Arachidicoccus terrestris: one gene and its partner. The protein of the gene in region 1 interacts with the protein of each later gene in a pairwise test. Links are inferred from orthologs where the notes say so. Each region holds a gene or a part of one and is shown on either strand. Other genes may lie near its edges. The genes, in order: ruvA and ruvC.

Region 1 (6,385 bases):
TTAATCATCACTTTTTCTGGAGGTAAGTTAATTCTTTCACGGGTCGCATCAATGATTCTCAGGTTAGCCTGATGGGGTACCAACCAGTCGATATCCTCTCCTGTCAGATGGTTCTTCTCCAGCAGTTCCTGGCTCACATCTGCCATGCCTGTTACCGCAAACTTAAAAACATGTTTGCCTTCCTGATAGATATAATGTTCCCGGGCGGCCACTGTTTCGATAGTGGCCGGACGAAGGGAGCCGCCTGCTTTCATATGCAGGTGTTTGGCGCCAGATCCGTCACTGCGTAAAATAGAATCCATCACGCCCACATCCTCCGTTGTCGGTTCGAGTAATACAGCGCCCGCGCCGTCGCCAAAGATAATACAGGTTGTTCTGTCCGTATAATCTACGATGGCGCTCATTTTATCGACACCAACAACCAAAACTTTTTTGTTTTTGCCGCTCTCAATGAGCGCAGTGCCCATATTCAGGGCATATAGGAAGCCGCTGCAGGCAGCGCTGATGTCAAATCCATAGGCATTCTTTGCTCCGATCTTATCACCGATCAGGTTGGCGGTAGAAGGGAAAACCATGTCTGGCGTTACGGTGGCACAAATGATACAGTCAATCTCCAGCGGATCCAGCTGTTTTTTTTCCAGAATTTGCCCAATGGCTTCCACCGCCATATCACTGCTGGCTTTTGCCGGGTCTTTCAGTATCCTTCTTTCTTTAATGCCTGTTCTTGTCGTAATCCATTCATCGGTTGTATCAATGATCTTTTCCAGGTCGGCGTTCGTGAGTCTGTCCTCTGGTACGTAACCTCCTACCGAGGTAATTGCGGCGCGTAATGTATTCATGAAATATCAGTTATTTCGAATAATGTTTTCGTATTACAGTAAAAAATAATGGTCAAAAGTAACCCAAAGTGATGACATCTGAAAATCTGGAGATCTAAGCGGTTATATTTTAATAAAATATAATTTATTTAAATCTATATCGATTGTCGCTTTTATGCTATTTTTGGAGCTGTTGGAGGATTAATAGCTTTTTAAAACTTATAACTATGATCGCTTTCGTCAGAGGCCGTTTTGTACATAAAACGCCCGCTAATGTCATTGTTGACGTTGGCGGCGTCGGTTATGACCTGCAAATCAGCCTGAATACCTATTCCGCTATTAGCCAACAGGAAGAAGGTCAGTTATTTACCCATTTACATATTACGGAAAACGCGCATACTATGTATGGTTTTGCGGACCCGAGTGAAAAAATGCTGTTTTTACAGCTGATCTCTGTTTCCGGCGTAGGCGCTTCTACAGCCCGCATGATGTTGTCCGGTATGAAGCCGGAGGAGATCATCAGGGCCATTGTTCAAAACAGTGCGACAGAACTGGAAAAAATAAAGGGGATTGGCAAGAAAACGGCGCAGAGGCTTACACTGGAACTCAAAGATAAACTCGCTAAACTCCATGATCAGCAACTGATGGCCGGCATGGAAGCGGTGGGCAGGTCTATAGAATCTGACGCCCTGGATGCGCTCGTGGCATTGGGTATCAGTAAGCCGATGGCGGAAACCGCGATCCGTAAAACGCTGAAAGGCGCAGGTGATACCGTGCCGGATCTGGAAAACCTGATCAAATTATCGCTTAAGAATCTATAATCCTGCTTTCAATAAATTAGCTTATCTGATTATACTTTCAAGGCTAAAATTCCGTTTTAATACTTTGGCAGAGATAAATTGGCCAAGATTAGTGAGAATCCAGCTTTGAGTATTAAATATTATAAACTTCTCTATCGATTATTATGGGTAGCCGTTATCCTTATGCCGGCTGCTTTGCGACTTAGCGCGCAGTCGCTGGCGGATTCAGCAGGCAGGCCCTTTTATCCTTATCCCATTCATGATTATTACAGATACCGGTTTACCGACCCGGGGCGCTCAAAAAACGTTTTTGACCAGGACCGGTTAAGGGACACCGGTTTTTTTAAGACCTATGTCCGTTATGATAGTATCACAGGCAAGTATATCTATTTTAAAAAGGCTGATTCTTTAAGGCAGCCCTATCGCGGCAATATCCAGATCAGTAAAGAAGACTTTTTACACCTGCAGGGAGACGTACAGAACAGAGAACATTTCTATCAGCTTTCCCGTTCGCTGGATTTGCTCAATTTTAAACAGCCCCGTCCTAAATCCAGAATAGATTCTACACTTTTTAACCGCATCTTTGGTTTGACTGGAGATGGCAAGAAAGTCGATGTAACGCCCCAGGGCAATGTTGATCTGTCGCTGGGATATGAAGGGCAGAATATTCAAAACCCCACGCTTTCAGAAAGGGCCCGCAAGACGGGAAACTTCAATATCGATGCCGGCGCTAATTTAAACTTACTGGCAAAGGTCGGCAGCAAACTCCTGCTGCCGATTACCTATAATACGCAGAGTACCTTTGAGTTCAACAATCAGTTTAAATTAAAATACGTGGGTAAGGAAGATGAACTCCTGAAACTGGTTGAGGCAGGAAATATCTCTTTTGACAGTAAAGGGACGCTTATGCCCAGTATCCAGAACCTCTTTGGTGTCAAGGCGCAAATTCAACTGGGTAAACTTTTTGTAACAGGCGCCTTTGCCAATAACCGGTCTGAAAGGCAGTCCATTACCTTGCAGGGAGGAGGACTTGCCCAAAAAGTGAACATTTCCCTGGGAGACTATGATGAGAACAGAAACTTTTTACTGGGTAATTATTTTGAAGCGCATTTCAACGAGGTTATGCACGACCTGCCGGTTGTCAAAAGTCAGGTCAGGATACTTAGAATGGAAGTCTGGGTGACGAATAAGACCGGTGCCACCACAAACGTCCGCAATATCGTGGGGCTGATGGACCTGGGAGAAAATACGCCCTACAACAGCAATATCCAATCACTGCACTCCTATAATGGCTTGCCCGATAACGGTGCGAATGATTTATATTCATCTATTTTATCAGGCGGGCAAACCAGAAATCCTGCATTGGTTACATCCATTCTGCAGGCCAGGGGGCTCCAGCCGGTTCGGGATTTTGAGAAGACTTACGCCCGTAAACTGGACTCCACTGAATATACCTATAACCCGCAGGCCGGATTTATTTCCTTAAATCAGCAGTTATCTCCTGATGCGGTACTGGCGGTTGCATATCAGTATACTTTTAACGGTAGAACCTATCAGGTAGGAGAATTCTCACAGGATGTTGCCCTGGATTCTACCCAAGGTGTTCAGAAAGTTCTGTTTCTGAAGTTGCTGAAGGCGACTGCTCAACAAGTCAGGCTGCCGACCTGGAACTGGATGATGAAAAATATTTACTCCCTGAATGTCGGTGGCTTGCAGTCAGATCAGTTTAACCTGAATGTTTATTATAAGGAGCCTAGCGGCGGTACTAAAAGATATTTACCTGATCCTTCAGGTGCGGTTAAGGGCAAATCGATCATTTCTGTATTAGGCGCAGACCGGCTGAACGCCCAAAATGACCCTGCGCCGGACGGGCAGTTTGATTTTGTCGACGGTTTTACGGTTTTACAACAACAGGGGAAAATTATATTTCCTGTATTGGAACCTTTCGGCAGAGATCTGGATTCTCTGGCGTACCCGGGCGTGGATCAGTCGGTTAAAGATAAAGTAATCTATTATGCACTCTATGACAGCATAAAAGCTATTGCAAATACCTACGCAAATCTGGACCGGTTCGTTTTGCAGGGGACAGTTAAAGGCAGCTCCAGCTCACAGATCAGCCTTGGTGCTATGAATATCCCGGCCGGATCAGTAACGGTTACCGCCGGCGGACGCATGCTGGTGGAAGGATCGGATTATACGATTGATTACAATCTGGGGATGATCCAGATTGTTAATCAGACCATTTTGAATTCAGGTACGGCCGTCAACGTTCAATTTGAGAATAATGCCAATCTGGGCGTTGCTCAAAGGAACTTTATGGGCCTTAGGCTGGATTATCTGGCCAGTGATAAATTTTTTATCGGTGCCACCATGGAGAAGCTCACCGAGCAGCCCTATACGTTTAAGACGAATTATGGAGAAGATCCGATCAATAATACAATGTTCGGCGTGGATTTTAGTTACCGGTCTGATTTTCCGGGTCTGACAAAGTTACTGGACAAGATCCCTTTTTATTCGACTACGGCGCCCAGCTCCATCAATGCTTATGGTGAGGCGGCTGTGCTTAAACCGGGGCACGCTAAACAGATCGGCTCGGGGTCTGACGGCACCGTTTATATTGATGATTTTGAAAGTTCAGATAATCTTTTTGACCTGCGCTTTCCGTTTACTGCCTGGGCGCTGGCCTCCACGCCGGCGGGTAACGGTTTATTCCCTGAGGCGACGCTCAACAATAACCTGGATTATGGAAAGAACCGGGCGCTTCTTTCCTGGTATAATATTGAACCTACGTTGCAGGACAGGACCAATTCCAGTAACCCGCTGCATAAGAACCTTTCGGAGTTGAGCGATCCGCGTGTACGACCGGTGTATGAGGGGGAACTGTTCCCTAAACAAAGCGTACTGTCGTCGGCTTTACAGTCGACGACCTTTGATCTGTCTTATTATCCGACTGAGCGAGGCCCTTATAATTTTTCCAGCCTTGCGGGTGACATTGACCGCAATGGAAAACTAAGCCGGCCCGCCGACCGGTGGGGAGGGATCATGCGATCGCTGGATCAGACGGACTTTGTCACCAGTAATGTGGAGTATATCGAATTCTGGTTACAGGATCCCTTTATTATGGATCCGGGTAGCACGGGAGGCAAACTGATCTTCAATCTGGGAGATGTGAGTGAAGATATCCTAAAAGATGGCAAGCGGCTTTACGAAAACGGGCTCTCTACCCCCAATACACCGACCGCGGTGGACAGCAGTTCCGTATGGGGCGTAAGTCCGGTCAATCCCATTCAACTGACTAATGCGTTTAATAATGTCGCCAACGACAGAATACTACAGGATGTCGGTTTTGACGGTATGGGAGATGATGCAGAAAGGCGAAAACATAGTATATACCTCCAGACCCTGGCGGAAAATTTCGGAACGGCTTCTCCGATCTACCAGCATGCCTTAAAAGACCCCTCTGCAGATGATTATAAATGGTATAGAGACGGTTCCTATACAGCCGGCGACGGAATTCTGGCCCGGTATAAATATTATAATAATACGGAAGGGAATTCTCCGGTGGCCGGTACCAATGGCAGTGGTGCATCTGCTGCGGTGATGTATCCGGACAATGAAGATCTTAACGGTGATAATACCGTGAATGAAACGGAACAGTATTTTGAATACGACCTGAATCTCAAACCGGGCATGAGTCTGACAGACCCCTATATCGCGGATGTCAGAACGATCACACCAAAGCTGGCCAATGACAGCACGACCAAGGAAAAATGGTATTTGTTCAGGATCCCGATTAACTCTTTCACCGGTAAAGTGGGCAATATTGCAGATTTTAAATCCATTCGTTTTATGCGGATGTATCTGACAGGTTTTAACGATTCGGTGACACTGCGTTTTGCCCGCCTGGGACTGGTACGTAATAACTGGCGGCCGTTCACCTATAACCTGGATACGACCGGTTCTTACACCTCATTGCCGCAAAATAGTACGACAGCGCTGACCGTCCTTTCTGTCAATACGGAGGATAACAGTGAAAGGCTGCCGATCCCCTATAAAATGCCGCCCGGTGTCCGGCAACTGCAGTCAATCATGGCGGCCGGCGGTGCCTCTAACGGATCTGTATACCTGGAAAAAGAACAATCCATGAGCCTGCATGTAACAAATCTCTTGAAAGGAGACGCAAGGGCGGTCTTTAAAAACCTGCAGCTGGATCTCAGGCAATATGGAGAGCTTTCCATGTATTTGCACGCAGAGTCGCTTCCGGGCAGCCGCCAGGTAAGCAATGGTGAGCTTACCGCTGTGATACGTATCGGACAGGATTTTCTGGATAATTATTATGAAGTGAGAATACCGCTGCAGGTGACACTTCCCAGCGCGACAGCCACTGCGGAACAGATCTGGCCGGAGCTCAATCATCTGAAGCTCGCGCTTCAGGACCTGGTTGCCTTAAAGCTGCGGCGTAACAGTAGCGGGCATCCCATTAACGAGATCTACCGGGAGGGGGTAAAGGGTGAGACCTATTCAGTTAAAGGGAATCCGAACCTCGGTGAAGTTACCAGCCTGCTTATCGGTGTTGAAAACACAGCAAGCGCTCAGCCGGCTAATTTTGAGGTCTGGACCGATGAACTGGGATTATCAAAATTAAATGAGCATGGCGGTTGGGCCGCCTTAGGCAGGGTCGATTTACAGCTGGCCGATCTCGGTTCTGTGAGTCTGTCAGCCAATACGTATTCTGCGGGTTTTGGGTCACTGGAACAAGGCGTGAAT
Region 2 (6,362 bases), 700 kb from region 1 along the record:
TGTACACGAACCGACAACAGCCAAATTGCCGGGCCAGAAAATTAATCTGCTCCCCTTCGGGGTAGATCCGAAATTTATAAGCTTTCAGGTGCGTGCTTTTCACAATTTAATTTTTTTTACAATAGAATGCCTGTACCCCTTTAATGTGGTCTTATACGACCAGGGCATGATTTCAATAATATTTGGATTGATGGCTGTTCTTACTGCTTATGGCAAAGCGGCAGATGTACAGTCAGGTCAAATCAACGAAGTAGGTTCGTCATCGTCTCTATCAGTGCTTTTCCGATGACGGGGCAAAATTAACCTATTCCACACGGGTAGACACTTGAAAGCGAATGAATGCTGTAGAGGGCTGCTGCAATGAATATGGCACGGCCAATACAGATGCAAAGGTAATCAAGCCAGATAGTACAGCAAAATAACAGGCGTGAAAAAGCAGGAAATATCAAAAATAAAGGAGTAAAATATTCGTCGAAAAATTTGGCAATTTAAAACATTTGGATTCAACGTCCAGAATGCCCGTCACCACAGGGTTATGCGTAAATTTTATATATGTGATGATTCTAATCTGGGACTTTTAAAAATGGGATATTTTAGACATGTATTTTCCGGGCATATAAAAACATCCCGAAATATTGAATATTTCAGTGCAGCACATTCAGATTCTATCATTTATCGTTGCTGACCATAAGCCTTTTCTCCTTTGGCATAAATCAGGGAAAGAGCAAATCCGTTTCATAAGCCTGTAACGGCTTATGAAACGGATTTGCACAAAATATATATCAAGGGCATTTAACGTAACAGCATCATCCTGTCGGCAGCCCTTTAGTCTTTAATTTGTGAACTTAAGGGATAACGAAGATTTTTATATCCGGTTAAATCAACTTTTACACTGCCGACAACAATGGGGCTTTGTACCCGAAGCGGAATATGATTGGCGTCATCGCTGACCCATACGGTCATCTTTTCTCCGCCTTTAAACATTTCTCCTTTGATGAGCAAAGGCTTGAATTTAATTGCATTAAAGGTGCCATATCGTGTCTTGATCTTTTCTTTCCCCAGATAGCGGATATAGAGATGATAGAGTTCATCGCTTAAAAACATTTCAAAAGGGATTTTATCCCCCACTTTGCACTTGGAAAAATCGATACTTCTGGCAGTAAATACAGCACTGACGACATCCTGCACGCAATCCGGCACTTTAAACACGCCTTTATTGGTAACAGCGGTATTGGTCTGCTTATTAAACACAATATTCTCATTTCGTTTATAGCTGCCTTCTCTTATTTTACGGATAAATTTTAGCGGCTGCATTGTAGCCGTGTCAATATAGGACTCATAGTTATCGCGAACCTTAAAAATCCAGTCATAGGACGAATTGGATTTACCAACAGCGGCCACATGATAGACAGGGCGGTTATTCAAACGGGTCAGCGTGGTCTTTACGGTCGCATTTCCGGCATTAACATATATACCTGCGACAGAATAATACACTGTCAAGGTAAACTCTTCCCCTGCCTTAAATGAAGTGTTTTTCAGATGACACATGCTGCTGTCACCCGGCTGCACAGGTTTAAAGGCAAAGCACATTATAATTAACCCTATTATCCAAAATTTTTTCATGCTTGCTTTGTTTTTGGTATCCTTATTCAGTTTTCATCGCTTTGATCTCAGTTCGCTTAAATATTCTCAAACTTAACACAAACAAACTTCCTACCAAAGCAGGAATGATTAAATTAATGAGCCAGATGAAGCCCGCCGCACTCACGATCCCCAGTGTATTACTGCTAAACAGCCCAAAGACCTTAATACTGATCTCTCCTCTCACACCCAACTCGGCTATCGGAATCGTGGGTACGATCGCTATCAGTAAAAATAAGATACTTACCGACCAGATGGCCTCTTTCAAAGGCATCATTACGTTAAAAAGGTAAAACATTAATACGTATTGAGCAATAAAAACTGAATACCGGCAAAAGGCCAGTAAAAGTACACGTAGTAAAAGCTTCCTGTCAAATTCTTTTAGACTGTCAATTAACAGCCGATGTTTATAGACAAAAGGGATTTTTTCAAACCAGTTAACAAATAGAGAAATTTTAAAATATAACAGGAGAAAGAATCCGATAAAGATAATCACAGCGTAGACCAATGCCTTCAGCCAGAAACGGGTAAGGCCGGTATTTTCCAGCCCGGCCGATGGTACATAATGCATCATGAACTCCAGACCAATGACGCCAATCACCAGCGTAACGATCACCTGGCTCAGGCTTCCCATAAAGCTGACGGCCACTGACTTTAAGCGATTCCCTTCCTGCATGTAGAGCATTCTTCCTAAATATTCACCCATGCCGTTGGGGATAAATAAAGAGAAGGAAAGGCCGGATAATACAGCCTTGAAACCGGTCATCAGACTGACTTTCTGCACTGGGCGGATCAATAACTGCCATTTTCTTGCCTCCAGGCTCCAGTTCAGCACCATCAGCAAAAACATCAATATCAGCAGATAAGCATGTGAACTAAAGGTTTCTTTAATGGTATCCCAGGATTTTGGGAGGTTGGGCTGTTTTTGAATCTTATTATATATAGAATAAGCCAGCACGACAAATAGGATCGGGCCAACCACATAGTTCAATATTTTTTTCCAGTTTTGTTTGCGCATGTATGCTGATCTTATGGCAAAATTCCATGTTTTATTTTACAATTTGCTGATTATCTATGTTTTTATATATATTTTGTAGACTTTATGGCATTTGAATCTGTTCAGCCGCTATATCAACACAACATTTTGTCGGTCAAAACCGTCATTTAGCGGTCTTATTCCCACAGCAAACATATTCTTTAGTATTTTTGTTCAAAATCAATGTGCTGACGCCCCGGTTAATAAAGGTTGTAAAGCAGTTCAACCGGGCATTGGCCTATAACATATGAGTAGCAAGACCGACAATAATACCGTCATGAATCCGCATCCGATCATTCTAGCCATTGATCCTGGTTCGATCAAAATGGGATGGGCCATTATTAAAGCGGGGACGGGTAATCCGGAATTAGTCGCAATGGGAACTTTATTGCTTTCCTCTTACAAGGACATCTATCAGCGATTGGAAAAGATCCATACGACGGTAGGGGAACTGATCCGGATTCATAAACCGGCTACTTTTGCGATCGAAGCACCATTTTACGGCAAAAATGTCCAGAGTATGCTAAAGCTGGGCCGGGCACAAGGGGTGGCGATTGCAGCTGCCATGCAACACGCTATCGGCGTAACGGAATATTCTCCTAAAAAAGTAAAGCAGTCGGTTACCGGCAATGGTAACGCCAGTAAAGAACAGGTGTGGAAAATGCTGCAGCAGATTTTCACCATCGAGCAGAGCCCAAAATACTTTGATGCTTCCGATGCCCTTGCCGTAGCACTCTGTCATCACTACCAAAGCAGGTTTCTGCCAGGCAGAAAAAAAGTTATGAAAAACTGGGAAGAGTTTCTTTCTAAAAACGAAGACCGGATCGTAAAGACCCGGCCTGCTTCGAAAAAATAACTTACTGCTAAAAATTAATATCCTCTGGAGTTCACACCTTCCATATAATTAATAAAGGCCTTATTGACCACCCGGTTACCCCCTGGTGTAGGATAATTTCCGGTAAAATACCAGTCACCCGTATTGGTGGGGCAGCTGTCATGTAAATCTTCAATGGTCTGGTATATCACCTCTACCGGTACAGTTACATCTTCGGGTGTAATTAATTCAGCGATTTTATCAGAGATCTCCTCAGGTGTAAAGTCTGCATAAATTCCCTGTACCGCATTTTCCGTGTGCATCTCATCCCTTTTCTGTAATTCCAGGCATTTATTAAAGACATCCTGGATCACCTGTTCGGTGCCCCTGTCTTTATGCAACGCCAGTGCCGCCCTGAACGCCACAAAATCGCCCATGCGGCTCATATCAATTCCGTAACAGTCGGGATATCTGATCTGCGGGGCAGAGGATACCACGATAATCTTTTTAGGCTCCAGGCGTGACAGCATCCGGACAATACTTTCTTTCAGCGTGGTTCCTCTTACAATGGAATCATCGATCACCACCAGCGTATCTTCATTCCTTCTGACTGTGCCATATGTAATATCGTATACGTGTTGCACCATTTCATTACGGCCGGCATCAGCTGTAATAAAGGTGCGCATTTTGACGTCCTTGATCGCAATCTTCTCCTGTCGGATCTTACGATTAACCATCTCTTCCAGCTTCTGCTCATCAAAGTCCCCGTTCCAGCTCATAATACGCTGAACTTTGATTGTATTCAAATAATCTTCCATTCCTTTTACAAGGCCATAGAAGGCAACTTCTGCCGTATTGGGAATATACGAGAATATGGTATTCTTAAGATCAGCGTCGATGAGATCCAAAATGCGTTTGCTTAAGTGATAACCGAGTGCAATTCTTTCCCGGTATATCTTCTCATCACCCCCACGGCTAAAGTAAATTCTTTCAAAGCTACAGGCTCTTCGCTCTTTGGGTTCAAGAATCTGCTCAACTTGATGATTTCCTTTTTCATCTACGATAAGAGCGGTGCCGGGCATCAATTCTTTAACCTCATTCTCACCAACATTGAATGTTGTTCTGATGGAGGCTCTTTCACTGGCGGCCACTACAACCTCATCATCCGCATAATAATAAGCCGGACGAATGCCATGCTCGTCACGTAACACAAAACTCTTTCCATTACCAATCAGGCCGCTGACTGTATACCCGCCGTCGAATAAACTGGCGGCCTGTCTCAGGATATTGGCGACATTGATATTATTACCGGTAGCCGCTGCTTCTTTTACCAGAAAATGGTGGACGATCTCCATCATAGCAGCCAGATCACTCTGCTTCTGGAAAGTACCGGGTTCCATACCAATAATTTCAAACAACTCTTTCGTATTAACCAGATTGAAGTTCCCGGCCATCGCCATATTGGTCGCCTTGTTCAGGCTCCGTTTAATGAAGGGGTGACAGAACTCGACGTCATTTCTACCCTGGGTACCGTAGCGTAAATGTCCCAATAGCAGCTCGCCCAGCATCGGTACGTGGCCTTTCATGATTTCCGGCTGAGACTGAATTTCGGGGAGGTATTTCTCAAGATCACCAATTTGGGTACCGATCTGTGAAAAGATATCAGAAATCGGCTGTCTGGCATTACTGCGCAGGCGGTGTAAAAACTCATACCCGTTTTCCACATCCAGTTTTACAGTAGCGACACCTGCGCCATCCTGGCCACGGTTGTGCTGCTTTTCCATCAATAGGTATAACTTATTGAGGCCGTAGGAAACTGTTCCGTATTTTTCTAAATAGAAGGAAAGTGGCTTTTTCAAACGGATATAAGCCAATCCGCATTCATGTTTTATTGCGTCGCTCATTGGATAGAATAGAAAGTGCAAAGTTACACTAAGTATTTATCTTAAAAAAGAAATCAGCCCATCTGCCTGACAGGCGGTGAAGAATTCAGTATATTTTACCGTTTTTTTGGCCCGCTTCAATCATACATCTGACTGAATGGCAATTATTTATTAGCACTAAAGGCACCCCGTCCATAAAAAGAAATTGACCTTTGTTAACAATTGAAAAGCGGTCTATACCGCTTTTGCCCAGACCACCTTTGTTATCCATGGATTTTTTCGGCCAGCCAGAGAAATTCCGCCACAAAATTATCTATATTGGACTGAAAAACTTCCGCTGTCAGGTTGCCCGATGCGTCAAATTTCTTATCCACTTCTCCGATCACCAGCATCTGTGCTGAAGGAACACCAAACAGGGCCAGGGAAAAATGTTGCAGATCCATTGCAGCCCGGATACCCCCTAAAGCGCCATTAGAGGCTGTCACCAAACCGAACGCCTTATGCAGCTGTTTGGGAAAATGTCCAAACCAGTTAACCAGTGAGGGCGCCATGGTGCCATTATATTCCGGTGTCACCAAAATAAAAGCATCCGCGGCAAACATTCTTTCAGCCAGGGGCCGGATGTTTTCAGGCGCATGAGCCGGTGTAAAATAAACCTTATCAATAAAGGGCAGGGGATGTTCTTTTAAATCAATCAAACCAAAATTGTGTTGAGAAGCCACTTCACTTAAATGTGCCTGCAGGTATTTGGCGGCTCTAAGCGTAATACTTTCCTGTCGGGCACTTCCTGATACAATTTCTATGTTCATGTATGTTATTTTGTACGTTGTTCTAATAGACCGGGACCGCTTTGCCTTTTTGTCTCATTTTCCAGTCCTTAGATAAAGATTAAGGCGCAAAGTTACATATAGTTCAGCGTTTATCGGATCAACCATACATATTAATCCTGTTCTGCCCGCCTTGGCGCAAGGCGGGCTTTAATGGCAGA

The links.
Region 2: the proteins of ruvA (region 1) and ruvC interact in binary tests that used the Escherichia coli proteins (3 or more experiments, as listed by UniProt). The link is inferred for Arachidicoccus terrestris from one-to-one orthologs.

The regions. Positions count from the first base shown.
Region 1 is NZ_CP083387.1:3,152,249-3,158,633, forward strand. The notes cover bases 38-2,842. They hold ruvA (Holliday junction branch migration protein RuvA), read left to right. Parts: upstream 38-1,045; coding sequence 1,046-1,639; downstream 1,640-2,842. Other genes in these bases: K9M52_RS12250 (beta-ketoacyl-ACP synthase III), read right to left, coding at 38-839; sov (T9SS outer membrane translocon Sov/SprA), read left to right, coding at 1,745-2,842. In the rest of the region: more of K9M52_RS12250, read right to left, coding at 1-37; more of sov, read left to right, coding at 2,843-6,385. UniProt on the Escherichia coli protein: The RuvA-RuvB-RuvC complex processes Holliday junction (HJ) DNA during genetic recombination and DNA repair.
Region 2 is NZ_CP083387.1:2,446,696-2,453,057, reverse strand. Bases 1,947-4,728 are described here. They hold ruvC (crossover junction endodeoxyribonuclease RuvC), read left to right. Parts: upstream 1,947-2,924; coding sequence 2,925-3,533; downstream 3,534-4,728. Other genes in these bases: K9M52_RS09630 (amidophosphoribosyltransferase), read right to left, coding at 3,548-4,728; K9M52_RS09640 (lysylphosphatidylglycerol synthase domain-containing protein), read right to left, coding at 1,947-2,659. Also shown: K9M52_RS09650 (RNA-guided endonuclease TnpB family protein), read right to left, coding at 1-103; K9M52_RS09645 (DUF3108 domain-containing protein), read right to left, coding at 826-1,623; more of K9M52_RS09640, read right to left, coding at 1,646-1,946; more of K9M52_RS09630, read right to left, coding at 4,729-5,395; K9M52_RS09625 (NADPH-dependent FMN reductase), read right to left, coding at 5,638-6,183.